4 regions of the Enterobacter sp. genome follow, and region 4 is predicted to be linked to each of the others. Evidence: predicted binding sites of a transcription regulator. Region 4 holds the regulator's gene; each other region holds the start of a gene.
The links. The regulator CRP, encoded in region 4, controls carbon source genes, mostly activating them, when cyclic AMP is high. The targets are predictions, from matches to a motif close to ATGTGANNNNNNTCACAT.
Positions count from the first base shown of each region.

Region 1: a site for CRP is predicted at 3,138-3,155, ahead of ACWYRJ_RS01440 (mannitol dehydrogenase family protein). Genes of this name have one in related genera too.
Region 2: a site for CRP is predicted at 3,895-3,912, ahead of bhsA (multiple stress resistance protein BhsA). Genes of this name have one in related genera too.
Region 3: a site for CRP is predicted at 3,424-3,441, ahead of ydfZ (putative selenium delivery protein YdfZ). Genes of this name have one in related genera too.

Region 1 covers NZ_CDRQYH010000002.1:141,146-148,417, reverse strand. The annotation lists gene setB (sugar efflux transporter SetB) at 1-745, shown strand, start outside; gene ACWYRJ_RS01455 (YkgJ family cysteine cluster protein) at 742-996, opposite strand; gene yeiP (elongation factor P-like protein YeiP) at 1,160-1,732, shown strand; gene uxuA (mannonate dehydratase) at 1,851-3,041, opposite strand; gene ACWYRJ_RS01440 (mannitol dehydrogenase family protein) at 3,247-4,713, shown strand; gene ACWYRJ_RS01435 (CobW family GTP-binding protein) at 4,838-5,824, shown strand; gene ACWYRJ_RS01430 (phosphatase PAP2 family protein) at 5,858-6,559, shown strand; gene mepS (bifunctional murein DD-endopeptidase/murein LD-carboxypeptidase) at 6,987-7,272, shown strand, end outside.
Region 2 covers NZ_CDRQYH010000031.1:11,578-18,849, reverse strand. The annotation lists gene mfd (transcription-repair coupling factor) at 1-2,377, shown strand, start outside; gene ldtC (L,D-transpeptidase LdtC) at 2,526-3,491, shown strand; gene bhsA (multiple stress resistance protein BhsA) at 3,566-3,823, opposite strand; gene ACWYRJ_RS11470 (TetR/AcrR family transcriptional regulator) at 4,068-4,703, shown strand; gene ACWYRJ_RS11465 (glycine zipper 2TM domain-containing protein) at 4,763-5,302, opposite strand; gene ACWYRJ_RS11460 (NAD(P)/FAD-dependent oxidoreductase) at 5,496-6,800, opposite strand; gene ycfP (alpha/beta hydrolase YcfP) at 7,039-7,272, opposite strand, start outside.
Region 3 covers NZ_CDRQYH010000041.1:10,448-17,719, reverse strand. The annotation lists gene dcp (peptidyl-dipeptidase Dcp) at 1-1,119, opposite strand, end outside; gene ydfG (bifunctional NADP-dependent 3-hydroxy acid dehydrogenase/3-hydroxypropionate dehydrogenase YdfG) at 1,262-2,008, shown strand; gene ACWYRJ_RS13430 (GntR family transcriptional regulator) at 2,100-2,786, shown strand; gene ACWYRJ_RS13425 (universal stress protein) at 2,820-3,251, opposite strand; gene ydfZ (putative selenium delivery protein YdfZ) at 3,539-3,742, shown strand; gene ACWYRJ_RS13415 (mannitol dehydrogenase family protein) at 3,786-5,249, opposite strand; gene ACWYRJ_RS13410 (MFS transporter) at 5,470-6,837, opposite strand; gene ACWYRJ_RS13405 (Zn-dependent oxidoreductase) at 6,910-7,272, opposite strand, start outside.
Region 4 covers NZ_CDRQYH010000005.1:93,005-100,276, forward strand. The annotation lists gene pabA (aminodeoxychorismate synthase component 2) at 1-99, shown strand, start outside; gene argD (bifunctional acetylornithine/succinyldiaminopimelate transaminase) at 186-1,406, shown strand; gene ACWYRJ_RS03235 (YccS/YhfK family putative transporter) at 1,403-3,490, opposite strand; gene crp (cAMP-activated global transcriptional regulator CRP) at 3,548-4,180, opposite strand; gene ACWYRJ_RS03245 (OsmC family protein) at 4,492-4,896, shown strand; gene ACWYRJ_RS03250 (phosphoribulokinase) at 4,963-5,832, opposite strand; gene ACWYRJ_RS03255 (YheU family protein) at 5,863-6,081, opposite strand; gene ACWYRJ_RS03260 (hydrolase) at 6,078-7,100, opposite strand; gene ACWYRJ_RS03265 (ABC transporter ATP-binding protein) at 7,213-7,272, opposite strand, start outside.

The DNA.
Region 1 (7,272 bases), on a different contig from region 4:
TGTCCTGCGTGCTCAGGTGTCGCTGGCATGGGTGATTGGCCCGCCGCTGGCCTACGCGCTGGCGATGGGTTTTGGCTTTACGGTGATGTACCTGAGTGCCGCTGTCGCGTTTGTGGTATGCGGCGCGCTGGTGTGGTTCTTCCTGCCGTCCATGCGCAAAGAGCCGAAAGTGACAACGGGCGTGCTGGAAGCACCGCGCCGCAACCGCCGCGATGCCCTGCTCTTGTTTGTTGTCTGCACGCTGATGTGGGGCACCAACAGCCTGTATATCATCAATATGCCGCTGTTTATTATTGATGAACTGCACCTGTCGGAGAAGCTGGCGGGAATCATGATGGGCACCGCGGCCGGGCTTGAGATCCCGACGATGCTCATTGCGGGCTATTACGCAAAGCGCTTCGGAAAGCGTTTTTTAATGCGCATTGCCGCCATCGCCGGTCTGCTGTTCTATGTCGGCATGCTGACGGTACATACGCCGGGGCTATTGCTGGCTTTACAGCTGCTGAACGCCATCTATATTGGCATTCTCGCGGGGATAGGCATGCTCTATTTCCAGGATTTGATGCCGGGCCAGGCAGGCTCTGCCACCACCCTTTATACTAATACCACCCGCGTGGGGTGGATTATCGCGGGCTCAATGGCCGGTGTCGTGGCAGAAATCTGGAACTATCACACGGTATTCTGGATTGCGCTGGTGATGTGTACGCTGACGATTGGCTGTCTGGCGAGGATTAAAGACGTTTAAGGTGCGGTGAGCGCCTCAAGCTCAAGAAGGTACGTCATCGCCTCCTCGCGCGTGCTGCCGCACATTTCGGCCGTGGGCTGAAGCCCGGAGCAAACTTTCGGGCGCAACGGTGAGCCAAAGATCTTGCAAAGATTATTTTCAGAGAGCTGAACGCAGCGGGTATTGGCAGGCTTGCCCTCGGGCATTCCAGGAATGGGGCTTGAAATGGACGGTGCAGTACAGCACGCGCCACAATCGGGACGGCAATCCATAAATGCTCTCTTCGCTGACGATCGCCCGCGCAGTCGGGCATCGCGCGCACAGTAACACCTTTTGCGTATTGATAGCAAAAGCCACGAATTCCTCTTGCCTGAAAGGCCGCGCGCGAGTAATTTGGCGCGATATTTTTTACCTCCCGTAAACAGGATTACTGCAATGCCAAGAGCGAACGAAATTAAGAAAGGTATGGTGCTGAATTACAACGGCAAACTGCTGATTGTGAAAGATATCGACATTCAGGCACCAAGCGCCCGTGGTGCAGCAACGCTGTACAAAATGCGTTTCGCCGATGTGCGTACCGGCCTGAAGGTGGAAGAGCGCTTTAAAGGTGACGATATCGTCGATACCGTGACCCTGACCCGTCGCTATGTTGATTTCTCCTACATCGACGGCAACGAATACGTGTTCATGGACAAAGAAGATTACACCCCGTACATCTTCACCAAAGATCAGATTGAAGAAGAGCTGCTGTTCATCCCTGAAGGCGGCATGCCTGATATGCAGGTCCTGACCTGGGACGGCGTACTGCTGGCGCTGGAGCTGCCTCAGACGGTCGATCTGGAAATCGTTGAAACGGCACCCGGCATCAAAGGCGCATCCGCCAGTGCCCGCAACAAACCGGCTACCCTGACGACCGGCCTGGTTGTGCAGGTGCCGGAATACCTCTCCGCTGGCGAGAAGATCCGCATCCATATCGAAGAAAAACGCTATATGGGCCGCGCTGACTGATTGCGGCATTTGTCGGATGGCGGCTTCGCCTTATCCGACCTACAAAATAAAATAACCGGCTCTCAGGCCGGTTTTTTTTTGTAGGCCCGGTAAGCGTAGCGCCACCGGGCAACAGAGCTTACAGCAGCTCCGGATACTTCGTCATCTTCAACGCCAGCTCAACCCCACGCACTTCCGCCATCCCTTTAAGACGGCCAATCGCAGAATAGCCTGGGTTGGTTTTCTTACGCAGATCGTCCAGCATCTGATGGCCGTGGTCTGGACGGAACGGAATAGGACGTACATCGCCAATCTGCTTGCGACGCGCCTCTTCGGCCAGAATGGCGTCTACCACCGCCACCATATTCACATCGCCGCCCAGGTGAGCCGCCTCGTGGAAGGTTTTTGGGTTCTCTTCACGGCAGGTCGCGCGCAGATGCGTAAAATGAATGCGGTCGCCGAAGGTTTCAATCATCCGCACCAGATCGTTATCTGCCCGCACGCCGTAGGAGCCGGTACACATGGTGAAGCCGTTATAGATGCTGTCGACCGTCTCTTTCAGCCACTGCATATCTTCAATTGTGGAAACAATGCGCGGCAGGCCAAGAATGGGACGCGGTGGATCGTCCGGGTGCACGGCCAGGCGAACCCCGACCTCTTCCGCAACCGGCACGATAGCGCGCAGGAAATACGCCATGTTTTCACGCAGCTGGTGCTTATCAATATTGCCGTATTCCGCCAGGCGGGCGCGGAACTGATCCAGCGTATACCCCTCTTCGGCACCCGGCAGGCCCGCAATAATATTACGGGTCAGCTTTTCGATGTCCGCGTCGCTGGCTGCATTGAACCATTCGAGTGCCTGCTGCTGCTCTTCCACGGTGTAATCCGCTTCGGCGCCAGGCCGTTTCAGGATGTGCAGCTCGAACGCTGCAAAGGCAATCTGATCGAAACGCAGCGCTTTTGAACCGTCCGGCATCTGATATTCGAGGTCGGTTCGCGTCCAGTCGAGGATGGGCATAAAGTTATAGCAAACCGTATCAATTCCGCAGGCCGCGAGGTTACGAATGCTCTGCTGATAGTTAGCAATCCAGGTCTGGTAATCCCCGGAATGGGTTTTGATATCTTCATGAACAGGAATGCTTTCCACCACAGACCAGGTTAATCCCTTCTCCGCCAGCAGCGCCTGACGCGTCTGTATTTCCTCTACCGGCCAGACCTGACCGTTAGGAATATGATGCAGCGCCGTGACGACACCCGTTGCGCCAGCCTGACGCACATCATCAAGAGAAACCGGATCGTTCGGCCCGTACCAACGCCAGGTTTGTTCCATTGCCTCACCCTCTTAAGTTGTTATACCAATATACATTACCTCAATGACGACTACCATACATGTTTGCCGTGAAGGGTCAATACACCGCCACACATTGATTGATCAAACTCACATAACGGGGATATTTACGGCTCACCAATTTTATTTGCTGTCATATAACTTTACACTGGCATTGTTAATTAATGGTTAATCAGGTGTGTATCTCATGAAGACAATTGCCTCTACCGTCCTTCCTGCCGGGGTTCAGCAACCTCGCTACGATCGCCAGTCATTACGCTCCCGCATCGTTCACTTTGGCTTTGGCGCGTTTCACCGTGCGCACCAGGCTTTGTTAACAAATAGGGTGCTGAATGAAAAAGGCGGCGACTGGGGGATTTGTGAGATTAGCCTGTTCAGCGGCGACGCGCTGATGAGCCAGCTGCGCGCGCAGGAGCATCTGTTCACCGTGCTGGAGAAAGGGGCTGATGGAAATGAGGCGATTATCGTCGGCGCCGTCCATGAATGCCTGAACGCAAAACTGGACTCTCTGCCCGCCATTATTGAGAAATTTTGCGAGCCTCAGGTCGCGATTGTATCGCTCACCATCACGGAAAAAGGCTATTGCATCGATCCCGCGACCGGAAAACTCGATCTGAATAACCCCCGGATCGTCCACGACCTTGAAAACCCCTCAGAGCCACATTCTGCCCCAGGGATCCTGGTCGAAGCACTCCACCGCCGCCGCGAGCGCGGTTTGCCTGCGTTTACCGTGCTCTCCTGCGACAACATCCCGGATAACGGGCACGTGGTCAAAAACGCGGTGCTGGGCATGGCGCAAAAGCGTTCCGCGGCGCTGTCTGAATGGATTGATAGCCACGTGAGCTTCCCGGGAACGATGGTTGACAGAATTGTTCCCGCCGCGACGGAAGCATCGCTTGCGGAAATCACCGACGCGCTCGGCGTTGAAGATCCGTGCGCCATCAGCTGCGAACCGTTTATTCAGTGGGTGGTGGAAGATAATTTTGTCGCAGGCCGTCCCGAGTGGGAAGTGGCGGGTGTCCAGATGGTGCAGGATGTTCTGCCGTGGGAGCAGATGAAATTACGCATGCTCAACGGCAGCCACTCTTTCCTGGCGTATCTCGGGTATCTTGCCGGCTACGCGCATATTAATGAATGCATGGAGGACGCGGCGTTCCGTGAAGCCGCCCGTCGGCTGATGCTGAACGAGCAGGCCCCCACGTTACAGATTAAGGATGTCGATCTCACCGCCTACGCCGATAGCCTAATTGAACGCTTTGCCAACCCGGCCCTCCAGCATCGGACCTGGCAAATCGCGATGGACGGTAGCCAGAAGCTGCCCCAGAGAATGCTTGACGGGATCCGCGTTCATCTTGAGCGAAATACGCCGTGGCCGCTGCTGGCTCTGGGCGTGGCCGGCTGGATACGCTACGTCAGCGGTATCGACGACCGTGGCAATGCGATTGACGTTCGCGATCCCCTCAGCGATAAAATCCGCGCCATCGTCAACGCCAGCAGCGACGCCGACCGCGTTAACGCGCTGCTGGGGCTGAGTGAGGTCTTTGGTCACGATCTCGCACAAAACAGCGTCTTTGTGGAGACTGTCCGCCAGGCATACCAGCGCATTATCCGCAACGGCGCACGTCAGGCTGTTATCGAAACGTTAAATATTTAACGATTATTGCTCTTAACGCGAACGGATGAGGCCTCCGTTTGCCCTTCCCCTTCTCACAGGTCACGTTTTTCGCCAGGATAGAGAGAATAGTGTTATAGCATCACAATTCTGATCTGGAGCGCACGTGACCAAAACCAACCTCATCACCGGTTTTCTCGGCAGCGGTAAAACCACCTCAATTCTCCACCTGCTGGCGAATAAAGATCCGGCCGAGAAGTGGGCCGTGCTGGTCAATGAATTTGGCGAGGTGGGCATTGACGGCGCGTTGCTGTCATCCAGCGGCGCGATGATTAAAGAGATCCCCGGCGGATGCATGTGCTGCGTCAATGGCCTGCCTATGCAGGTCGGCCTCAATACCCTGCTGCGTCAGGGCAAACCTGACCGCCTGCTGATTGAACCTACCGGGCTGGGTCACCCTAAGCAAATCCTCGATTTACTGACCGCCCCGGTTTACGAGCCGTGGATCGATTTGCGCGCCACCCTGTGCCTGCTCGATCCGCGTCAGCTTCTGGATGACAAGGCGGTGGCTAATGAGAACTTCCGCGATCAGCTCGCCTCCGCTGACGTTATTGTTGCGAATAAAGCAGATCGCGCCACGGCTGAAAGCCAGGCCGCGCTGGATGCGTGGTGGCAACATTTTGGCGGCAATCGCACACGGGTGGAAACTACCCAAGGGAATATTGATAGCACCCTGCTTGACCTTCCACGTCTGAACCTCACCGCCTTGCCTGCCAGCGCGGAGCATTCGCACAGTCATCCGGTTAAGCAGGGTCTGGCAGCCCTGAATCTGCCGGAACACCAGCGCTGGCGTCGTAATCTGAATAGCGGCCAGGGATATCAGGCCTGCGGATGGATTTTTGATGCTGAAACCGTTTTTGACACCATCGGGATCCTGGAGTGGGCCCGCCTTGCGCCCGTCGATCGCGTGAAAGGGATCATGCGCACCCCGGACGGACTGGTGCGGATCAACCGCCAGGGCGACGATTTCTTTATTGAAACGCAAAACGTGGCACCGCCTGACAGCCGTATAGAGTTAATTAGTGCGGTTAACGCCGACTGGAATGCCCTCCAGTCCAGTCTGTTGAGGATTCGTTTAAGTTCGGGCGGCTAACGTTGCCCCAGTTTTCACTCTATGCAGAACGTTATGACAACTCGATTTCCCCTGATATTACTGCTTAATGTCGCCGGTCTGGCGCTTTTCTTCTCCTGGTATATCCCGGCAGATCATGGTTTCTGGTTCCCGCTGGATTCTGCCATTTTTCACTTCTTCAATCAGGAGCTGGTGAAGAGCAACGCGTTCCTGTGGCTGGTGGCAATTACCAACAACCGCGCCTTTGACGGCTTCTCGCTGCTGGCGATGGGCTGCCTGATGCTCTCTTTCTGGCTGAAAGAGGACAAAGCCGGGCGTCGGCGTATTCTGATTATCGGTCTGGTGATGCTGCTGTTTGCTGTCGTCATTAACCAGCTGGCCACCGCAATTATTCCGGTTAAGCGTTCCAGCCCAACGCTCTTTTTCACCGATATTTATCGCGTCAGTGAGCTGCTGCATATTCCAACAAAAGATGCGTCGAAGGACAGTTTCCCTGGCGATCACGGCATGATGTTGCTTATTTTTTCCGCAATTATGCTTCGCTATTTCGGCAGAAAAGCGTTTGCCATAGCCCTGATTATTTTTGTGGTTTTTGCCTTCCCGCGCGTAATGATTGGCGCTCACTGGTTCACCGATATTGCCGTCGGTTCGCTCTCCGTTGCGCTGATTGCGCTGCCGTGGTGTTTGATGACCCCACTGAGCGACAGGATAATAGCGCTGTTCGATCGCTACCTTCCCGATAAAACGCAACAATAATTGAACAAATAACTAACCTAAATTAACGTGAGCTATCAGGGATCGACATGATCCCTGATAGCGTTCTCGCCACGATCTTTTCCCAGCGTCATATTCTTGTCATCACATTCATGATAAAAATGAAGCAATTGCGCGATAAAGCCTCGGATCTGTCCGCATTTTAAGCAATTACGGATTTTTACTTTCTGTATCACATTTTCTTATAAAAAAAAGGCTTTTTTTACTCGCAATACCCCAGGCAATCGGTTAATCTCGAACTCGTTTTGCCCCATAGAGATAATTATTTCGCTGGCGAATAATTTTGTGCGCTGTACCACAAATGTGACCAGAAAGAATTGTCTCAATGTGAACAGATAATTAGTCTCGTCACGTTTGGCATTTTTATAACGATATTTGTCGTTAAGGACTTCAAGGGAAAATAAACAAAATGGTCAAATCTCAACCGTTTCTGAGATATATCTTACGGGGGATCCCGGCGATAGCAGTCGCGGTACTGTTGTCTGCATGTAGTACATCGAACACCGCAAAGAATATGCATCCTGAGACGCGTGTTGTGGGAATGGAAGATTCCTCGTCACTGCAAGCCTCTCAGGATGAATTTGAAAATATGGTACGTAATCTGGACGTGAAGTCCCGCATTATGGACCAGTATGCTGACTGGAAAGGCGTGCGCTATCGTCTTGGCGGCAGCACAAAAACAGGTATTGATTGTT
Region 2 (7,272 bases), on a different contig from region 4:
GCTGCCGGACCTGGCCGTCCAGGCGCAGCAGAAATCCCCGCTGGATAATCTGCGCAAGTTCCTGGAGTCGTTTACCGGCCCGGTGGTGTTCTCCGTTGAGAGTGAAGGCCGCCGCGAAGCTTTGGGTGAGCTGCTGGGACGCATTAAGGTGGCGCCGAAGCGCATCCTGCGCCTGAGCGAAGCAACCGGAAACGGTCGTTACCTGATGATTGGCGCCGCCGAGCACGGGTTCATCGACACGCTCAACAACCTGGCGCTGATTTGCGAAAGCGACCTGCTGGGCGAGCGCGTCGCGCGCCGCCGTCAGGACAGCCGTCGAACCATCAACCCGGACACGCTGATCCGCAATCTGGCCGAGCTGCATCCGGGCCAGCCGATTGTGCACCTGGAGCATGGTGTTGGGCGCTATCAGGGGATGACCACGCTGGAAGCGGGCGGCATTAAAGGTGAATACCTGATGCTGACCTACGCGAACGACGCAAAACTGTATGTCCCGGTGTCGTCCCTGCATCTGATCAGCCGCTACGCGGGCGGTGCCGAAGAGAACGCGCCGCTGCACAAGCTGGGCGGCGATGCCTGGGCGCGCGCGCGCCAGAAGGCCGCGGAAAAAGTGCGCGACGTGGCCGCCGAGCTGCTTGATATCTACGCCCAGCGCGCGGCCAAAGAGGGCTTCGCCTTTAAGCATGATAAGGAACAGTATCAGCTGTTCTGCGACAGCTTCCCGTTTGAAACCACGCCGGATCAGGCTCAGGCTATCAACGCCGTGCTGAGCGACATGTGCCAGCCGCTGGCAATGGACCGCTTAGTTTGCGGCGACGTCGGCTTCGGCAAAACCGAAGTGGCAATGCGCGCCGCCTTCCTTGCGGTGGAAAACAACAAGCAGGTGGCAGTGCTGGTGCCGACCACCCTGCTCGCTCAGCAGCACTTCGACAACTTCCGCGACCGCTTTGCCAACTGGCCGGTACGCATCGAGATGCTGTCGCGTTTTCGCAGCACCAAAGAACAGACGCAGATCCTCGAACAGGCAAGTGAAGGCAAAATCGATATTCTGATCGGCACCCACAAGCTGCTGCAAAGCGACGTGAAGTGGAAAGATCTGGGGCTGCTGATCGTCGACGAAGAGCATCGCTTCGGGGTGCGCCATAAAGAGCGCATCAAAGCGATGCGCGCCGACGTCGACATCCTGACCCTGACAGCAACGCCGATCCCGCGAACCCTGAACATGGCGATGAGCGGCATGCGCGATCTGTCAATTATTGCCACGCCGCCGGCGCGCCGTCTGGCGGTGAAAACCTTCGTCCGTGAGTACGATAATCTGGTTGTGCGTGAGGCAATACTGCGTGAAGTGCTGCGCGGGGGTCAGGTCTATTACCTGTACAACGACGTGGAAAACATCCAGAAAGCGGCGGACAGGCTGGCGGAGCTGGTGCCGGAAGCGCGCATTGCTATCGGTCACGGGCAGATGCGCGAGCGCGAGCTGGAACGGGTGATGAACGACTTCCACCACCAGCGCTTTAACGTGCTGGTGTGCACCACCATCATCGAAACGGGGATCGACATTCCGACGGCGAACACCATCATTATTGAACGCGCGGATCACTTTGGTCTGGCGCAGCTTCACCAGCTGCGCGGCCGCGTCGGGCGTTCGCACCATCAGGCCTACGCCTGGCTGCTGACGCCGCATCCGAAAGCGATGACCACCGACGCGCAAAAGCGTCTGGAAGCCATCGCCTCGCTGGAAGACCTCGGCGCAGGCTTCGCGCTGGCCACGCACGATCTCGAGATCCGCGGCGCCGGCGAGCTGCTGGGTGAGGACCAGAGCGGCTCCATGGAGACCATCGGCTTCTCGCTCTATATGGAGCTGCTTGAGAACGCGGTTGATGCCCTGAAGGCCGGTCGCGAGCCGTCGCTGGAAGATCTCACCAGCCAGCAGACCGAGGTCGAGTTGCGTATGCCTTCCCTGCTGCCGGATGATTTCATTCCGGACGTGAATACCCGACTGTCGTTCTACAAGCGCATCGCCAGTGCGAAGACGGAAAACGAGCTGGAAGAGATTAAGGTTGAGCTGATCGACCGCTTTGGTCTTCTGCCCGATGCGGCGCGAAATCTGCTGGATATCGCTCGCCTGCGCCAGCAGGCGCAGAAGCTGGGCATTCGAAAGCTTGAAGGCAACGAAAAAGGCGGCGTAATTGAGTTCGCCGAGAAGAACCACGTCAACCCGATGTGGCTCATCGGTCTGCTGCAAAAACAGCCGCAGCATTTCCGTCTGGATGGCCCAACGCGTCTGAAATTTACCCAGGAGCTGACGGAGCGCAAAACCCGCATGGACTGGGTGCGCAACTTTATGCGCCAGCTGGAAGAGAATGCGATCGCATAAATTCCCTTCTCCCCGTTAGCCCAGCGCTAACGGGGGACAATTTACAAACTCTTTGCACTTCACCCGATCTTCCCGACACACCCATTCGCCATAATTATCGTTAACGCCTTATAAAACAATAACCTTATCATTTGCATGGATTATGGTGATGATGACCTCTTCGCGTTTTACTCGTTGGTTAACCCTGATTGCGCTGGCAGCCACCGTTGCGGTTGCGCTTCCCGCTCGCGCAAATACCTGGCTCCTTCCTCCGCCCGGCAGCAAGGTGGTGGGGGAAAACCGCTTTCATGTGGTTGAAAATAATGGCGGTTCGCTGGAAGCCATTGCCAAAAAATATAACGTCGGTTTTCTGGCTCTGCTGCAGGCCAACCCCGGCGTCGACCCGTACGTTCCGCGCGCGGGCAGCGTGTTGACTATCCCGTTACAGACTATCCTGCCGGACGCTCCGCGCGAGGGGATCGTCATAAATCTGGCGGAGCTGCGTCTGTACTATTATCCGCCGGGTAAAAATGAGGTGACCGTCTACCCGATTGGTATTGGTCAGCTGGGCGGCGACACCCTGACGCCGACGATGGTCACCACCGTCTCGGATAAACGCGCGAATCCAACCTGGACCCCGACGGCCAATATTCGTGCCCGTTATAAAGCTCAGGGCATCGATCTTCCAGCCGTGGTGCCAGCAGGCCCGGATAACCCGATGGGTCACCACGCAATCCGCCTGGCGGCCTACGGCGGCGTTTACCTGCTGCACGGAACGAACGCGGACTTTGGCATCGGCATGCGCGTCAGCTCCGGCTGCATTCGTCTGCGCGATGACGATATCAAAACGCTGTTTAACGTCGTTACGCCGGGTACCAAAGTCAATATTATCAATACGCCGATCAAGGTTTCTGAGGAGCCGGGCGGCGTGCGGCTGGTTGAAATTCACCAGCCGCTATCGAAAAACATTGGCGATGACCCGCAGACGCTGCCCATTAACCTGAATGCCGCAATGGTAAGCTTCAAAACGAATGCGAATACCAACAGCGTGGTGATGGAGCGTGCGATGGAAGCGCGGTCAGGCATGCCGACCGATGTCACCCGGCATCACGATGTTGCCCAGCAGTCGATGTAAATCAGAAATAAAAAACGCCCTGCTCAGCAGGGCGTTTTTTATTGCAGTGGCATAAATGAGGGTTTATGCCCGGCTTATTTGTAGATGACAGCCGTGCCGTGCAGGGTGTTAGGACCGGTCACAGAGGTGATGCGGTAAGATTTTGCACCCATCTCTTGCGCTTTTTGCGCCAGCTGATCTTCCAGGGAACCCAGGTTAGTCCCGGCAGACGCAGAAATGGTCCCGACTTTATGCTGATCGACCGGGGTGGACTGTACCTGTACAGCAGCAAAGCTTGCGAAAGAGAGTGAACTCAGAACAGCGGCAGCGATGAGGGTTTTTACGTTTTTCATGATGTTTACCTTTAGCAGATGAATTTGGAGGTCGTTAATCATTTAGTTAACGATCGATAGGTAAATCATAAATGTGATCCACATCACGCGTCAACATAATTTTATAATGACCATTAACTTAATTTTAAAGTCGTTATTTTTCATACTCATATGATTAATTTATTTTTAAGCATTCAGCGCTGGTGGTGACTTGCGTTTATTTTTATAATGGTCATTCAACAAACCAACAGAGGACCAACGGCGCATGACAACCGATGTCACGAGTTGTGCGAAGAAAAGCCGTGGCCGACCAAAAGTGTTTGACAGGGATGCAGCGCTTGATAAGGCCATGACTCTCTTCTGGCAACATGGGTATGAAGCAACCTCGCTTTCCGATCTGGTAGAAGCTACCGGAGCAAAAGCGCCGACGCTGTATGCCGAATTTACCAATAAAGAGGGGCTGTTCAGGGCGGTGCTGGACAGATACATTTCGCGCTTTGCGGCGAAACACGAAGCCCAGCTGTTTTGTGAAGAGAAAAGCGTCGAACAGGCGCTTCGGGATTATTTCACCGCCGTCGCGACCTGCTTCACCAGTAAAGAGACGCCTGCGGGCTGCTTTATGATTAATACCTCTGCCACCCTGGCGGCGTCCTCTAAAGAGATTGCCAATACGGTGAAATCGCGGCATGCCATGCAGGAGGAGACGCTTAGCGCATTTCTGGCTCAGCGGCAGCAGCGCGGTGAAATCCCTGCCCAGTGCAACCCACAGCTGCTGGCGCAATACCTGAGCTGTATTTTGCAGGGGATGTCGATCAGCGCCCGTGAAGGGGCCACGCTGGAAAAACTGCAGCATATTAGCGAAACCACGCTGCGGCTGTGGCCTGAGCTACTGAAAATCTGAAGCAAAAAAAAGCTCCTCAGCCTGAGCGCATGAGGAGCTAAATTCAGAGAACATCTTTTTTACACTTTGTTATTCAGAACCAGCTGGCCGTTTCCATCCAGTGGAATTTGCGTGCCCGGGTCTTTATCCATGCGGATTTTGCCCTGCTGATCGCCAATTTTGTACGTCACGTCATAGCCCAGCATTTTTTCCGACTTGTCATAGACGGTTTTGCAGCGCTGCTGAGTCGTGGTGTAGGTATCGTTATCCTGCATCGCGCCCTGCACTTGGTTACCGGCATAGCCGCCACCCAGCGCGCCGACCACGGTCGCCACATCTTTACCCCGGCCGCCGCCGAACTGGTGACCAATCACGCCACCCGCTACCGCGCCCAGAACAGAACCGGCGATACGGTTTTCATCCTGCACCGGACGACGATGCGTCACGGAGACGTTACGGCACTCCTGACGAGGCGTTTTTACCGTTTCTTTAATCGGTGTAGCAGAAACCACCTGCGCATACTGCGGGCCGCGATCTAATACGTTGAGACTGGCAACGGCAGCCACACCTAACGCAGCCGCGACGCCAATCCCTATACCCGCCAACATTGATTTATTCACGGGACTTCCTCCTTTGTTGCTATTGGTAACAATTTTGCAATGGAGGCACGGCTTCGCCAATCAGATAAAGGATCAAAAAAGGGGCGTTCAGAGGAGATATATTGTATTTAGGAGAACTCTTAAGCACTCAATCTGTGATCTACAGCATGAAATGCTAAAAACTCCCTCTGGAGAGCCCGGAGGGAGTGAAAGATTAGTGCAGCTTCAGACGCGGACGGATCACGCGGTTGATTCTGCCGACCAGCATCATCAGCCCGGTTTTGAAATAGCCGTGCAGCGCAATCTGGTGCATACGATACAGGGAGATATACACGAAGCGGGCAATGCGCCCTTCTACCATCATCGAGCCGCGCATCAGGTTACCCATCAGGCTGCCGACGGTAGAGAAGTTTGACAGAGACACCAGAGAACCATGGTCTTTGTAGACATAGGCCTTCATTGGCTTGCCTTTGTACTGCGCCAGAATGTTGTGCAGGACCAGGCTTGCCATCTGGTGTGCGGCCTGCGCGCGAGGCGGCACAAATCCACCTTCAGGACGCGCGCAGGAGGCGCAGTCACCGATAGCAAAGATTTCAGGGTCACGCGTGGTTTGCAGCGTTGGCTCGGTTACCAGCTGGTTAATGCGGTTGGTTTCCAGGCCGCCGATATCTTTCATAAAGTCAGGCGCTTTGATGCCGGCCGCCCAGACCATCAGATCCGCTTTGATATACTCGCCGTCTTTGGTGTGCAGGCCGCCTTCGTCGGCGCTGGTCACCAGGGTCTGCGTCAGAACCCGCACGCCCAGCTTGGTGAGTTCATTGTGCGCCGCACCGGAAATACGCGGAGGCAGTGCGGGCAGAATGCGTTCACCGGCTTCGACCAGCGTGACGTTCAGCGCTTCATTCGTTAATCCTTTGTAACCGTAGCTGTGCAGCTGCTTCACCGCATTGTGCAGCTCCGCAGACAGCTCAACGCCCGTCGCACCGCCGCCGACAATGGCGATATTTACCTTACCGTTCGCACCCATATTGCTGGTGTACTTCAGGAACAGGTTCAGCATTTCCTGATGGAAACGACGCGCCTGGTGCGGGTTATCGAGGAAGATACAGTGCTCTTTCACGCCCGGCGTGTTGAAGTCGTTGGAGGTACTGCCGAGCGCCATGACCAGCGTGTCATACGCCAGTTTGCGCTCAGGAACCAGCAGCTCACCTTTTTCATCGCGCAGCTCTGCCAGGGTGATGGTTTTGCTTTCACGGTTGATGTCTACCACCGAGCCCAGCTGGAACTGGAAATGGTGGTTGCGCGCGTGCGCCAGATAGCTGAGCGCGTCCACGCCTTCATCCAGAGAACCGGTCGCCACTTCGTGCAGCAGCGGTTTCCACAGGTGGCTGTGGTTACGATCCACGAGCGTGATTTTGGCTTTTTTACCGCGACCCAGCTTCTTACCCAACTGTGTCGCCAGCTCCAGCCCGCCAGCACCACCGCCTACAATCACTATCTTTTTCAATGGCGTAGTCAACGTGACCCCCTCAAATTATTAACCAATTGTTAATTAAAAGTTATAAAAATAACCCTTAATTAACAACAGGTTACAGCACTGAAACCATTCAGGTGCATTGAGAATACCACGTCAGGCGCATTGGTCATACCAAAATTGATATGCATCAAGTTTTGATGGCTTAAAAGTAGACAATTCTGGTCAAAAAGAAAGCCCGGCACGCTTTCACGGCCGGGCTTCGACGCCTGCAGGTAAGGAATTAACCCAGCGTTTTAAATGCTTTGATACGCTGCAGGTGCGGGGAGATGTTTTTGAACTTGTGGGTCTGTTCTTCGTCCCAGACAATTTCGTAATAATGATGCAGCAGCTCTGCCGCCCGGTGACTGTTGAGCGCCTCATCGTTACGCGACAGGATCACCAAACAGCGGTCACGGTTTTTCTCACGAAAATTACTCACGCACTTGGTTGCAATATCGACATACTCTTCCGGGCG
Region 3 (7,272 bases), on a different contig from region 4:
GCTGGCGGCCCAGAAAACGCCATCCTGCAGCACGGTATTGAGCGCAAAGTACGGCCTGATCTGCGACTCATCAAGGGCATATTTTGCCTGGCGCACGCGCTCGGCATAAAACGCCCAGTCCCAGGCCTGGACGGTGAAACCGCCCTGCTCATCGTCAATGACTTTCTGAATATCGGCCTGTTCGCGTTCCGCGCGGGCACGGGCGGCAGGCACAATGCCGCGCATAAATTCCAGCGCGGCGGCCGGGGTTTTCGCCATCTGATCGGCGATACTCCAGCTGGCGTAATCCTCAAAGCCCAGCAGGCTGGCCTGCCGGGCGCGCAGCGCCGTCAGACGAAGGATCAGCTCGCGAGTGTCGTTTTCATCCCCTTTCTGGGTGCGCGTCCAGCCTGCGTTGAAAAGGTTTTCGCGGGTCTGACGATTGCGCAGCGCGGAAAGCGCGGGCTGCTGGGTGGTGTTCAGAAGCGGGATCAGCCAGCGATCGTTTAGCCCTCGCTCCGCGGCAGCCTGCGCGGCGTCCGCGATTTCACCGGCGCTGAGCCCGTCAAGCTGGTGCGCGTAATCCACCACCAGCCCACCCGTCTTATCGGCAGCCAGCAGGCGCTGGTTAAACTGGCTGGTCAGGGAGGCAGCCTCGGTATTCAGGGCCTTCAGCTCGGCCTTTTCTGTCTCATTCAGACGCGCACCGGCCAGAATAAACCGCTGATACGTCTCCTCGACCAGACGACGGGATTCGGCATCAAGCGCGGCACGATCCTGCCAGACGCTTTCCACGCGGGCGAACAGCACGTCATTCAGCCAGATATCGTTTGCCAGCGCGGCAAGCTCGGTGGAGAACTGTTCTTCCAGTTCCTGTAAATACGGATTGGTGTGAGCGGAAGTCATAGCGAAGAACACGCTGCTGACGCGCGCGAGCAAAGCGCCGCTTTTCTCCAGCGCCAGCACGGTGTTCGTGAAGTCAGGCGCAGCGGCCTGAGAGACAATCGCGTTAATGTCCGCCCGCTTCTGGCGAAGGGCTTCATCGAAAGCTGGACGATAGTGACTGTCGTCGATCTTATCAAAAGGGGGTGCCTGGTAAGGAAGCAGGCTGATTTCAAAAAAAGGATTCGTTGCCGTCATCTTTCACTCCTGAGTACGGGTATCCTCCCAGAGTAGGCCAGGCCGCCATCCCCTGCAACGCCGTCATACAAATGTTGCCTTAACGCACCCTCTGCCGCCGTGCTATGTTAGTAAAACACAAAAAGCGTTGAGGAACAGTGAGATGATTATTTTAGTTACCGGGGCAACGGCAGGTTTTGGTGAAAGCATCACGCGTCGCTTCGTCGCCAACGGGCACAAGGTTATTGCGACCGGCCGTCGTCAGGAACGTCTGCAGGAGCTGAAGGACGAATTAGGCGACAGCATCCTGACCGCGCAGCTGGACGTGCGTAACCGCGCGGCGATTGAAGAGATGATTGCTAACCTGCCCGCCGAGTGGCGCGCCATCGACGTGCTGGTCAACAATGCCGGTCTGGCGCTGGGCATGGAGCCCGCCCATAAAGCCAGCGTGGAAGACTGGGAAAACATGATCGACACCAACAATAAAGGGCTGGTCTATATGACCCGCGCGGTGCTGCCGGACATGGTTGAACGTAATCGCGGCCACATTATCAATATCGGCTCCACCGCCGGAAGCTGGCCTTATGCGGGCGGCAACGTTTACGGCGCGACGAAAGCGTTTGTGCGCCAGTTCAGCCTTAACCTGCGGACCGATCTGCACGGCACCGCCATTCGCGTCACCGACATCGAGCCGGGCCTCGTGGGCGGCACCGAGTTTTCCAACGTGCGCTTCAAGGGCGATGACGCGAAAGCAGACAAAACCTACGAAAACGCTAACGCCCTGACGCCGGAAGATGTCACCGAAACGGTCTGGTGGGTGGCGACGCTGCCAAAACACGTCAACATCAATACCGTAGAAATGATGCCGGTCAGCCAAAGTTTTGCCGGACTTAGTGTCCATCGTGGCTAAATCTGCCCTTCCCGGCCTGCGGGCCGGGTCTGTTTCGGTCTATAAAAGAATGGTAGTATGTTCAGGCTAACTCTCTGAGAAATGACAACTCATGGCCGCTGAATCGCAACTCAACCCCACCCAGCCCGTAAACCAGCAAATCTATCGCATTTTGCGACGTGATATTGTCCATTGCCTGATCCCACCGGGAACGCCGCTTTCTGAAAAAGAGGTGTCCGTGCGTTTTGACGTTTCCCGTCAGCCGGTGCGTGAAGCGTTTATTAAGCTTGCTGAAAACGGTCTGATTCAGATCCGCCCGCAGCGCGGCAGCTACGTGAACAAAATTTCACTCTCTCAGGTGCGCAACGGCTGTTTTGTTCGCCAGGCCATTGAATGCGCGGTGGCGCGCCGTGCCGCAACGCTCATCAACGACAACCAGTGTTATCTGCTGGAGCAAAACCTGCATCAGCAGCGAATTGCGATTGACCGTAAGCAGCTGAATGATTTCTTCCAGCTTGATGATGAATTCCACCAGAAACTGGCGCAGATTGCGGATTGCCAGCTTGCCTGGGACACCATCGAAAACATCAAGGCCACCATCGACCGCGTGCGTTATATGAGCCTCGATCACGTCTCCCCGCCGGAAATGCTGCTTCGACAGCATCATGATATTTTCAGCGCACTGGAAAAACGCGACCCGGACGGCGTGGAAAAAGCGATGACGCTGCATCTGCAGGAAATTAGCGAATCCGTGCAGCTGATTCGTCAGGAAAATAGCGAGTGGTTTAGCGAAGAGTAATATTCGCCGCCCCTTTCAGACGCGGCGATGGGTTTAGCGAACGACTAACACCGGAATAGTGGCGTAGCGCAGGATAGATTCCGCATTTGACCCCAGCAGATGGGTGCTGATGCCCGGATTTTTCGACCCGATGACGATCGCGTCATATTCCCCTTCTTTGCTCAGCCTGATGATTTCATCGCGGACGTTGCCAAAGCGAACCAGGCTGTCAATTTTCTCCGGCGAAATATCGAAAAGTCTTTTTAACGCGTTCATTTTCTTACCGGATTCCTCCGTCATATACTCTTCGAACTTTTTAATATCGGCGTTAAATCCACGCAGCAGGGATCGGCTGCTGGCCGGCAGAATATTGACCAGGGTAATCGAGGCGCCCTCAGCCTTCGCAAGGTTTGCCGCGTGGCGAACCGCTTTGTCGCTCAAATCCATTTCAAACACATCAACAGGCATCAAAATCTTCTTATACATAAGCCTGACTCCTTATTCCGATGAAAGGGTTATTTCCTGTACCCAGAATGGCATTAGTAATATAAACCAACCCTCAACGCTTCCCTGCTGAAACTATCATTTAATGAAAATAATGGTCTGCTTTGTAAATTGCTGTAGTGAACCGTCAGCGCCCGGCACAATAAAGAAAAAAGTGTGAGTTTGATCAAAAACAAAAACATGTGATGCAGACAGGCGTATTTATATGCTCCGTGAACGGCAACCCTGAAATAACGCCGTAACGAACAGGTTAGAGAGGAGGAAATACCATGATGACATACGACCGTAACCGCAATGCAATCACCACCGGCAGCCGCGTCATGATTAGCGGCACGGGCAAAACTGGCGTGATTAAAGCAATCCACAGCGACGGGCTGGATGCCGCGCAGGTGCGCCGCAGCAAAACGGTTGAAGTGGAAGGATGCGAAGGTAAGTTCGAACCGATTGAGCTGATTCGCCTGGGTATGCACTAAGCGGTGCGCGGACATGCCGCCGCAAACGGCGGCATGTGCTGAATTACCGTTGAGACACGTACTGCTCCACGGTCGCTTTCGCTCCCTTTTGCAGCAGCGTCAGGTAGGCCTTCATCACCGCATCAACAAAGACGGCTTCACGCGGTAACTCCTTGCCAAAGATGGCTTCAATGCCGAGAAGCGCCCTGACCCGGCTTTCCCCTTCCGCACTGTCCTTCACCGCCGCCTGAATCACCGCCAGCTGCGGGTCGCTTACGTCAATCGCGTTACCCTGCTCGTCCACGCCGCCGACATAGCGCATCCAGCCTGCCACGCCCAGCGCAAGCAGCGGGAAAGGCTTCTGATGCACCAGGTGCCAGCGCACGGAATCCAGCATGCGCTGCGGAAGCTTCTGGCTGCCGTCCATCGCAATTTGCCAGGTCCGATGGCGCAGGGCCGGGTTACTGTAGCGGGCAATCAGGAGATCGGCATAGCGCCCTAAATCGACGCCTTTGACCTTCAGCGTGGGCGCCTGCTCGTTGAGCATCAGCGCGTGCGCGGCAAGACGGTAATTCTTATCTTCCATGCAGTCGTTGATATGCTGATAGCCCGCCAGATAACCCAGGTACGCCAGGAACGAGTGGCTGCCGTTGAGCATGCGCAGCTTCATCTCTTCAAAAGGGATCACGTCCGACACCAGCTCGGCTCCGGCTTTTTCCCACGCAGGACGACCCGCCACAAAGTTATCTTCGATCACCCACTGACGGAACGGTTCACAGGCCACCGCCGCCGGATCGCGCACGCCGGTCAGCCGTTCGATTTTATCCAGCGTATCGGGAGTGACCGCGGGCACGATGCGATCCACCATAGTTGACGGGAAGGTGACGTGGGATTCAATCCAGTCCGCCAGTTCACCGTTTACCGCTCGGGCGTACGCGCAGGTGACATTGCGCATCACGTGACCGTTCTCTGGCATGTTGTCGCAGGACATCACGCTAAACGCCGGCAGACCCGCCGCCTTACGGCGCGCGAGCGCTTCCACGACGACACCCGGCGCGGATTTTGGCTGGTGCGGGTTTTGCAGGTCTGCGACGATAAACGGATGATCGAGCATCAGTTGCCCGGTTGCCGGTGAGTGACAGTACCCTTTCTCGGTGATGGTCAGCGAGACAATCGCCACCTGCGGTTCGCACATCGCCGCCAGCACCGTTTCCAGCCCGTCAACCTGCGCATGCAGCGCCTTTTTGACTACGCCAACTACGCGGGAAGTCCACGCATCGGCAGACATCTCCGCCACGGTATAGAGATTATCCTGGGCCTTCAGATCGGCAATCTGCTGCTCGCCGCCAATCAGGTTAACTTCACAGTAGCCCCAGTCGCTGCCGTGTTCAGCGGCAAGGATGTCGGCGTACACCGCCTGGTGCGCCCGGTGAAATGCGCCGAAGCCTAAATGTACAATGCGTGCTTTGAGGCTGTCGCGATCGTACTGAGGCAGCGTCGCGTTGGCCTGTAATAACGTGTTTTCCATGATTAAGACTCGTTAATTAGAAAGCTGTGGATCGCTGCCGCTCTTTCTGAAGCGGCAGCGCCTGCTGACTACACCAACTAGAATGGCAGCTGGAGTAAAAAGAGAACTGCCATCAACCATACCGATACTGCCGTTTGATTTTTTGATATATATTAACTTTTGCTCATCTGGTGTGACATAAAAATAAAGTTGTGTGACAGGTTACGCAGGCTGTAAACCACTAGCGTCGCGAAGAGACAGCGCCGTAACCCACACTCTCTTCTGGCGCAGACTCGGCTGCGTCATGCGCCGCGCTCAAATCACGGTCGCGCACTTCCGGCATCAGGATCGCCGAGACCAGTCCAATCGCGGAATAGGCCACCAGCATGGCAACAATGGGCCACCAGGAGCCGGTCATATTGCAGAAGATCCCTGCCAGCACCGGACCAAAGCCCACCGCCACCAGACCGCCAGCCTCTTTGGAGATGGCCATACGCGTAAAGCGATTTCGCGAGCCAAACATCTCCGCCATAGTGATATTTTCCAGCGCAAACAGCCCCAGCACGGCGAAGTTATGGATAACGATGATAGAGAGCATGATCGTCCCCGGCGCATAGCTCTTATCGACGATGATCGACAGCATCGGGTAGGCGAGCAGAATGGCGGAGATATTGAGAATAATGTACGGCAGACGGCGCCCCACTTTATCGGAAAGCCAGCCCAGCAGCGGGATGGAGATAAACCCGAGAATGGAGCTTACCATCAGCGCATCGGTCGGGATGGCCTTATCGAACAGCAGCGTCTGGACCAGATACCCGGCAAGGAACGTCTGGATCAGGCCCGAATTACCCGCCTGACCAAACCGCAGGCCGGTCGCTAGCCAGAAGGATTTGCTTTTCACCATGGAACCCAGCGACGTATCCGGCTGCACGCTTTGTGCATCGTTTACTTTCTCAAAGACCGGGCTCTCCTTGAGATTCATACGCAGCCAGATGGCGAAGATCATCACCACGACGCTGGCGAGGAACGGCACGCGCCAGCCCCAGGCAATCAGCTCTTCACGATCGAGGACAAAGAACATCACCGCCCAGATCGCCGTGGCGCTGAGCGTTCCGCAGTTCGTGCCCATCGCCACCAGCGAGGAGATGATGCCGCGTTTCCCTTTCGGCGCGTACTCCGCCAGCATGGTCCCCGCCCCGGAGATCTCAGCCCCAGCGCCCAGGCCCTGAATGATGCGCAGCGTCACCAGCAGAACCGGGGCAAAAATCCCGATCTGCGCGTAGGTCGGCAGGACGCCAATCAGCGTGGTGCAGATCCCCATCATGGTGATGGTGATGAACAGCACCTTCTTACGGCCAATGCTGTCGCCCATTCTGCCGAAGATAAAGGCGCCGACAATGCGTGCGATATAGCCTGCGCCGTAGGTCCCCATCGCCAGGATCAGCGCCATCGCGGCGGACTGTTCCGGGAAGAAGATCTCATGAAAGACCAGGGCGGCCCCCAGCGAGTAAAGCTGAAAGTCCATAAACTCCAGAGCGGTGCCCAGCCAGCCGGAAACGGCGGCTTTCACCAGATCGGAGGTGGTTCTTTGAGGTTGTGCTTGCGTCATAATGGCTATCTCTGAAAGGTAAGATGCGTACCACCAGAGCCTGTCTGCGCAGGCTCTTAACCGCGTATTTGATTATTGGCCGAACGTGAGTAAGACCTTGCAGCACTGCCGCTGGTCTTTTTCAAACAGTTCGATGGCGTCTGTTACATGGTGATAGTCAAAGGTATGGGTGATCAGTTTTTCCGGGTCGATCAGCCCCTTCTTCAGCCAGTCGATGACGACCGGGAATTTATTGGCATTGAGGCGTGAGGAGAAGATCGCCAGCTCTTTGCCGGTGATGCCCTGCTGAACAATCTGGCTCGGCTCGCTGGAAAAGCCCATCAGCACGATACGCGCCGCCGGAGAGGCCAGGGTTATCGCTTCCTGCAAAATAGATGGATGGCAGGCGGCATCAATGATTAACGTCGGTTTGATGCCCTTTTCGTCCAGCGCGGC
Region 4 (7,272 bases):
CGCCACCGCGAATGGGATCTCGAAGGCGTGCAGTTCCACCCGGAAAGTATCCTCAGCGAGCAGGGGCACGCGCTGCTGGCAAATTTCCTCCATCGCTGAATATCTGTTGCCTTGCTGTGATTTTTTATGCATATTTTGTGATTATATTTTCACAATCACTGTGACATAAAATGGATGGTCATGACATGGCAACTGAACAACCAGCAATTACCCGCGCGACATTTGATGAAGTGATCCTGCCGATTTATGCACCGGCTGAATTTATCCCGGTGAAGGGAAAAGGCAGCCGCGTCTGGGATCAGCAGGGTAAAGAGTATGTGGATTTCGCGGGTGGTATTGCGGTCACGGCGCTGGGTCATTGCCATCCCGCGCTGGTGGAGGCGCTGAAAACCCAGGGCGAAACCCTGTGGCACACCAGCAACGTGTTCACCAACGAACCGGCGCTGCGCCTGGGCCGCAAGATCATTGATGCGACCTTCGCGGAACGCGTGCTGTTTATGAACTCTGGCACTGAAGCCAACGAAACTGCCTTTAAGCTGGCGCGCTACTACGCGACAACGCGCCACAGCCCGTATAAAACCAAAATCATCGCCTTCCACAACGCCTTCCACGGACGCTCCTTCTTTACCGTCTCTGTTGGCGGCCAGCCGAAGTATTCCGACGGGTTTGGCCCAAAACCGGCCGATATCGTCCACGTGCCGTTTAACGATCTGCACGCGGTGAAAGCGGTGATGGACGACCACACCTGCGCAGTTGTTGTCGAGCCGATCCAGGGTGAAGGCGGCGTGACTGCGGCAACCCCGGAATTCCTGAAAGGGCTGCGCGCGCTGTGCGACGAGCATCAGGCGCTGCTGGTCTTTGATGAAGTGCAGTGCGGGATGGGGCGTACCGGCGATCTGTTCGCTTATATGCACTACGGCGTGACGCCGGATATTCTGACCAGTGCCAAAGCGCTTGGCGGTGGTTTCCCGGTGAGTGCGGTACTGACGACACAGGAGATCGCCTCTGCGTTCCACGTCGGTTCTCACGGCTCCACCTACGGCGGTAACCCGCTGGCCAGCGCCGTGGCGGGTGCCGCATTCGACATCATCAACACGCCAAAGGTGTTGAACGGCGTTAGCGCGAAGCGCGAGCTGTTTGTGAAGCACCTGAAAAAGATTGATGAGCAGTACGACGTGTTCAGCAAGATCCGCGGGATGGGGCTGCTGATTGGCGCCGAGCTGAAGCCGCGGTACAAGGGCCGCGCGCGCGACTTTCTGCACGCCGCCGCTCGCGAAGGGGTGATGGTGCTCAACGCCGGGCCGGACGTGATGCGCTTTGCGCCGTCGCTGGTGGTGGAGGATAAGGATATTGAAGACGGGTTAACCCGCTTTGCCGCGGCGGTTGCGAAGATCGTTAAAGGCTAATATTCGGTTCGTTTCAACCGGCGCGTTAACCAAATGCCGTGATGCGGACGCTGACGCCATGCCACCGACGAAATGGTGTGCATGGTGTTCAGATGCCCCAGCACGCGCTGCAAGTGCTGCTCCAGCGTGCTCATTGGCCCGTGGGTCAACGTCTCCGGCGCTTCCAGAATGTTTGAGTCTCCCGACTCGCCCGGCGCGTCATACTCCAGGCGCTGCTGGCACCTCTGCAACGCAATTTCACATGACTGCAGATAGCGCTGCGCCAGGTCCGGCGTCAGCATCGTGTGCTCGCGCGCCAGCGTGGTCATGGCGTTAATGTGCTCGACGATAAACTGGCTGTGCGTCACCCAGAGCTTCATATCGGCAAGATAGTGCGAGTTAAAGCCTGGCTCCTGCATCGCCTGGTTGAGCGAGTTGAAAAGGGCGTTGTGCGCCTGGTTGACCTTCATGCGCTGATACGCCAGCGGGGACGGCTGCGGGTCGTCGCTCAGGATCAGGCGAATGGCCTGCTGGTCGGCCTCCAGCGCGTCGTGGGCGTTCTGTCTCAGCAGCCCGCTCTGCCATTGCGGCCAGAGCCAGACCATGCCGCCAAAGGCAATCAGGCAGCCGATCAGAGTATCAATCAGCCTGGCGACAATAAACTGTTCGCCATTGAGCGTAAGCAGCTGCAGGGTATATACCGCCGTCACCGTAAAGCCCACCATCGCCCAGCCGTAGTTTTTGCGGATAATTAGATAGCTCACCAGCGTGATCGCCAGCATCCCTGCAAGGGTATAGCCTTCCGGCACGTGGAAGTGCAGCGTCACGCCCGCAATGATCAGTCCGGCCATGGTGCCGCCCGCCCGGTGCAGAATACGCACCCGCGTGGCACCGTAGCCGTTCTGGGTGACAAACAGCACGGTCATTAAGATCCAGTAGGGCTTCGGCAGATGCAGCGCCATGCCCATCAGGCTGGCGGTACTGAGCATCACGCTAATCCTTGCGGCGTTGCGCAGGGCGGAAGATTTAAAAGAAAGATAGCTTTTGAGCGCGGGCAATAACGGCAGCCGTTTTTGCTTATCCGCCATCAGGTCTCGTGGATAAAGCGGACGCTGGGTGCGCAACACCCGGGCGATGCGGCTGAAGTGCCAGGCGGCAAACTGTCCGACCGGGTTATCCGGATGCTGGCGGGCGATTTTCTCCAGCGCGCCGAGCTGTTTATCCATGTTAAAGCGCGTGGGGTAGCGGTGATAGAGAATATCATCGGCCAGCACCCGCAGGCGTGCGGAGACGGACTGCGCGTTCCAGCGGATCACCGCTTCGGCGTGGCTGCGCTCGACCAGCTTTTGCACCTCCTGCGGATGATGAAGGCTAACGGAGATATGTTCCTGCAGATCGAGCCCGACCTGGAAGGTGCGCAGCAGCCGTTTGTATTCGTGATTCTTGTTGGCGGTGAGCATGTGTAGCTGCTGATAGCACTGGCTTATGAGATCCACCACCTTCTGCTGGCGCGTCAGCAGCGGCGGTAAGGATTTTTCCGGATCGGTATGCTGAGTGAGCAGGGTGTATTTGGCCTCGCAGTAATCCGCAAGCTGCACATAGAGCAGGCTCAGGGATTCGCGCAGCGGCTGTTCCCGCCACAGCCAGAACCAAAACCAGTTAAACAGCCCGTACCACAGCGTCCCCAGAGCGTAGATCAGCAGCGGCTCCCACACCGGCATATTCCCGGCGAGACTCAGCGTGAAGATGGCCGCAATCAGCGACGCGGGAAGCAGGCGAGCGTGCAGCGAACTGATTTCCGCCGTGACGCCGAGGGTCATCGCCAGCACGGTCAGGATCAGCGGCAGCGGGATATCACGAGCCAGTAAAAGCTGTACGGCGAGGCTACAGCCCGCAAACAGGCAGCCGCCAACGATCAGGCGTTTGAAAAAGCGCTTATGCGGCGTGTCCAGACCGGCGATGTTGCAGCAGGCGGGCACGAGGGAAAACAGCAGGCCCTGCTGAAGATGTCCGAGGATCAGACCTATGGCCACAGGAAGACACAACACCAGCGTTTGTCGCAGTGCGTAGTTAACTTCCGGGTGATAGATCAGCCTGCGCCACATGGGGAATAGAGACAAAAACGGCGTGACACCTGGCGATGGCACGCCGTTTAAGCGGAATTAACGCGTTCCGTAGACCACGATGGTTTTACCGTGGGCGGAGATCAGGTTTTGATCTTCCAGCATTTTCAGGATACGGCCCACTGTTTCACGGGAGCAACCGACGATCTGACCAATTTCCTGACGGGTAATTTTAATTTGCATGCCGTCCGGGTGGGTCATGGCGTCTGGCTGTTTCGCCAGGTTCAGCAGGGTCTGCGCGATACGGCCGGTAACGTCCAGGAAGGCGAGGTTACCCACTTTCTCTGAGGTGACCTGCAGACGGCGCGCCATCTGGGAAGAAAGACGCATCAGGATGTCAGGGTTAACCTGAATCAGCTGACGGAACTTCTTGTAAGAAATTTCAGCCACTTCACATGCTGTCTTTGCTCGAACCCAGGCGCTACGTTCCTGGCCCTCTTCAAACAGGCCCAGTTCACCGATGAAATCGCCCTGGTTCAGATAAGAAAGGATCATCTCTTTCCCTTCTTCATCTTTGATCAGCACTGCCACCGAGCCTTTAACGATGTAATACAACGTTTCCGCTTTTTCACCCTGGTGAATCAGCGTGCTCTTAGATGGGTACTTATGAATGTGGCAATGAGACAAGAACCATTCGAGAGTCGGGTCTGTTTGCGGTTTGCCAAGCACCATGCGCTGTTATCCTCTGTTATAAGCTGTCACCAGAGTCATCAGATGCATCCGGACTCTGGGGTTGCAATCGAATTCTTACCCATACCCTGGGAAGTCGGCTACCGTAACGTTTCGCAGCCAGTAAAGTTTGATGTCCTCTGCATACATGTGTAACGTCAATGTATTACTGTAGCATCCAGAGTGTTTTAGCATAGCTTTCGCCGCGTGTCTCCTGGTGTCTCGCTTCAGCATGATGCAGGTCGCCTTCCATTGCGAGAAATGTAACGCACGCGTAATCTGTCACCAAAAATGCAACGTTGGAGTTTAAGAATATGCAAGCGCGCGTGAAATGGGTTGAAGGTTTAACGTTCCTGGGCGAGTCCGCGTCAGGGCACCAGATTTTAATGGACGGTAACTCCGGCGATAAAGCGCCAAGCCCAATGGAAATGGTGCTGATGGCGGCAGGCGGATGCAGCGCCATTGACGTGGTGTCGATTCTGCAAAAAGGTCGTCATGACGTGACGGATTGTGAGGTTAAACTCACCTCAGAACGTCGTGAAGAGGCGCCACGTCTGTTCACTCATATTAACCTGCACTTTGTGGTCACGGGTAAAGAACTGAAAGATGCGGCGGTTTCACGTGCGGTGGACCTGTCTGCGGAGAAGTACTGCTCTGTAGCGTTAATGCTGGAGAAAGCGGTAAAAATCACGCATTCGTATGAAGTGATCGAGGCTTGATTGATGGGGCATCGTGCGTGTTGATGCCCTCACCCTAACCCTCTCCCACAGGGAGAGGGAACATGCTCACGCAATCTGTTTCCCTTCCATCAGTCGCTCCACCAGCGGCGTCATGATGAGCTCCATCGCCAGCCCCATTTTTCCGCCCGGTACGACCAGTGTATTCATGTGCGAAATAAACGAGCCCTGCAGCATGGCCAGTAGCCAGGGGTAATCAATGCCTTCGAGATTGCGGAAATGAATCACCACAAAGCTCTCATCCAGGGATGGGATACTTTTGGCGGCAAACGGGTTGGAGGTATCCACCGTCGGCACGCGCTGGAAGTTGATATGGGTGCGGGAGAACTGCGGCGTCAGGAAGTTGATGTAATCTTCCATGGAGCGTACCACCGAGTCCATTACCGCCTCTCGCGAATGGCCACGTTCGCTCATGTCGCGCGTCAGCTTCTGGATCCACTCCAGGTTCACGATAGGGACCACACCGACCAGCAGGTCCACGTGGCGCGCCACGTCGTGTTGCGGGGTGACCACGCCGCCGTGTAATCCTTCGTAAAACAGGACGTCAGTGGGTTCCGGCAGCGGTTGCCATGGGGTAAAAGTTCCCGGCACCTGATTCCAGGGAACGGCTTCATCATAGGTATGCAGATACTTGCGGGACTGCCCTTTGCCGCTCTGACCGTACTCGATAAAGGTTTGTTCCAGCAGGCCGAAGTCGTTGGCCTCCGGGCCGAAGTAGCTGATGTGTTTACCCAGATCGCGCGCCTTACGGATGGCCATGTCCATTTCCGGACGCGTGTAGCGGTGAAAGCTGTCGCCCTCGACCTCCGCCGCACGGAGATTCAGCTGGGCGAAAATCTTGCGAAATGCGAGGCTTGTGGTGGTGGTTCCCGCACCACTCGATCCCGTAACGGCAATAACCGGATGTCTGGCAGACATAGCAACTCCCTGACTGAAAAGGGTGGAAGATCAGCCGTGAAACGCGTTGCGGGGCATGATATTGACCGTCTCATGCAGTTCTGACCACACCAGCACCACGTCGCCGCTTTTCAGCTGGCGCTTTACATCGTTGACCTTTTGCTCAAGCGAGCGTTCCTGTTCACCATAATCGGTGCCTTCGCGTAATACAAAGCTTTCAATCAGATTATCGAGCGTTTCGGGAGCCAGATCCTGCCAGGGAATAATCATTTTGCACCGTCAAGATAAGGGGTTAGCCAGTCAGGAATACGCGCCTCAAGCCACATTTTCGGGCGGCGCAGCGTGCCGCCGATAAACCCGACGTGGCCGCCGTGCTCGGTCAACTGATAGTGAACGTTGTCGGGCAGGAATTCCTGCGCGGGAATCGAGTGATGATCCATAAACGGGTCATCTTTGGCATGAATAATCAGCGTTGGCTGCGTGATCTTGCTGAGCAGCGGCATGGCGCTGCACTGACGATAATAGTCAATCGCATCGGCGAAGCCGTGAATTTTCGCGGTGATCAGGTCGTCGAACTCGCGAATGCGGCGTACCTTTTTCAGCTGGCGCAGGCTGACCGGCAGGGTATCCGGGTAGGCCTTCAGTTTACGTGCCGCGTTGGCCTTCAGGAGGTTGAGGAGGTAACGCTGGTAGACGCGGGAGAAGCCTTTATCCATATGGTAGCTGCACTGCTCGAGCATAAACGGCGCGGAGACAATGACGGCGGCCTCCAGCGGCACGCTTTCGCCCTCTTTGGCCAGCAGACAGGCCAGCATATTGCCGCCCAGCGAGTAGCCCACGGCGGCCGTTGGCACGGTGCCATAATTTTCCCGCAGCCAGTGTAAAAACCACGTCCCGTCTTCTGTTTCACCCGAGTGATAAATGCGTTTCTGACGATTCGGTTCGCCGCTACAGCCGCGAAAATGCATCACCACGCCGAGCCAGCCGCGCGCTTTTGCCGCTTCAATTAGCCCATGGGCATACGGGCTGTGCAGGCTGCCTTCCAGACCGTGAAAGACCACCAGACGCGGCTTATGGCGAGCCTGTTCCGGCGCTTCGCTCCAGGCGAGATCCAGAAAATCACCGTCTGGCAGGTCAAGCCGTTGCCAGTGCGGGGTGAACTGAACCTTGCGGCGGATCAGTCGTGGCAGCATGGTCTGCAAATGGGGATTGGCCACGCCGCGCATAGGCACGAACTCAGTGCTGTCTTCGGCCGCAATGTCGAAGTCTGATGGAATGATTTGGGTCATAAGCGCGATGCTGATTCTTGTCGGAAATTTACGATACTTTCCGAATTGTACCCCGTTTAAGCTGGATTTCCGAACCCGGTACGGATTCTGTTCTTAAAACGGGGTAAACAGGTCAGTCAGCCTGCAGCATCGCTTCCAGCTGTTCCTGCGCGTCGAGCCACGCTATCTCACA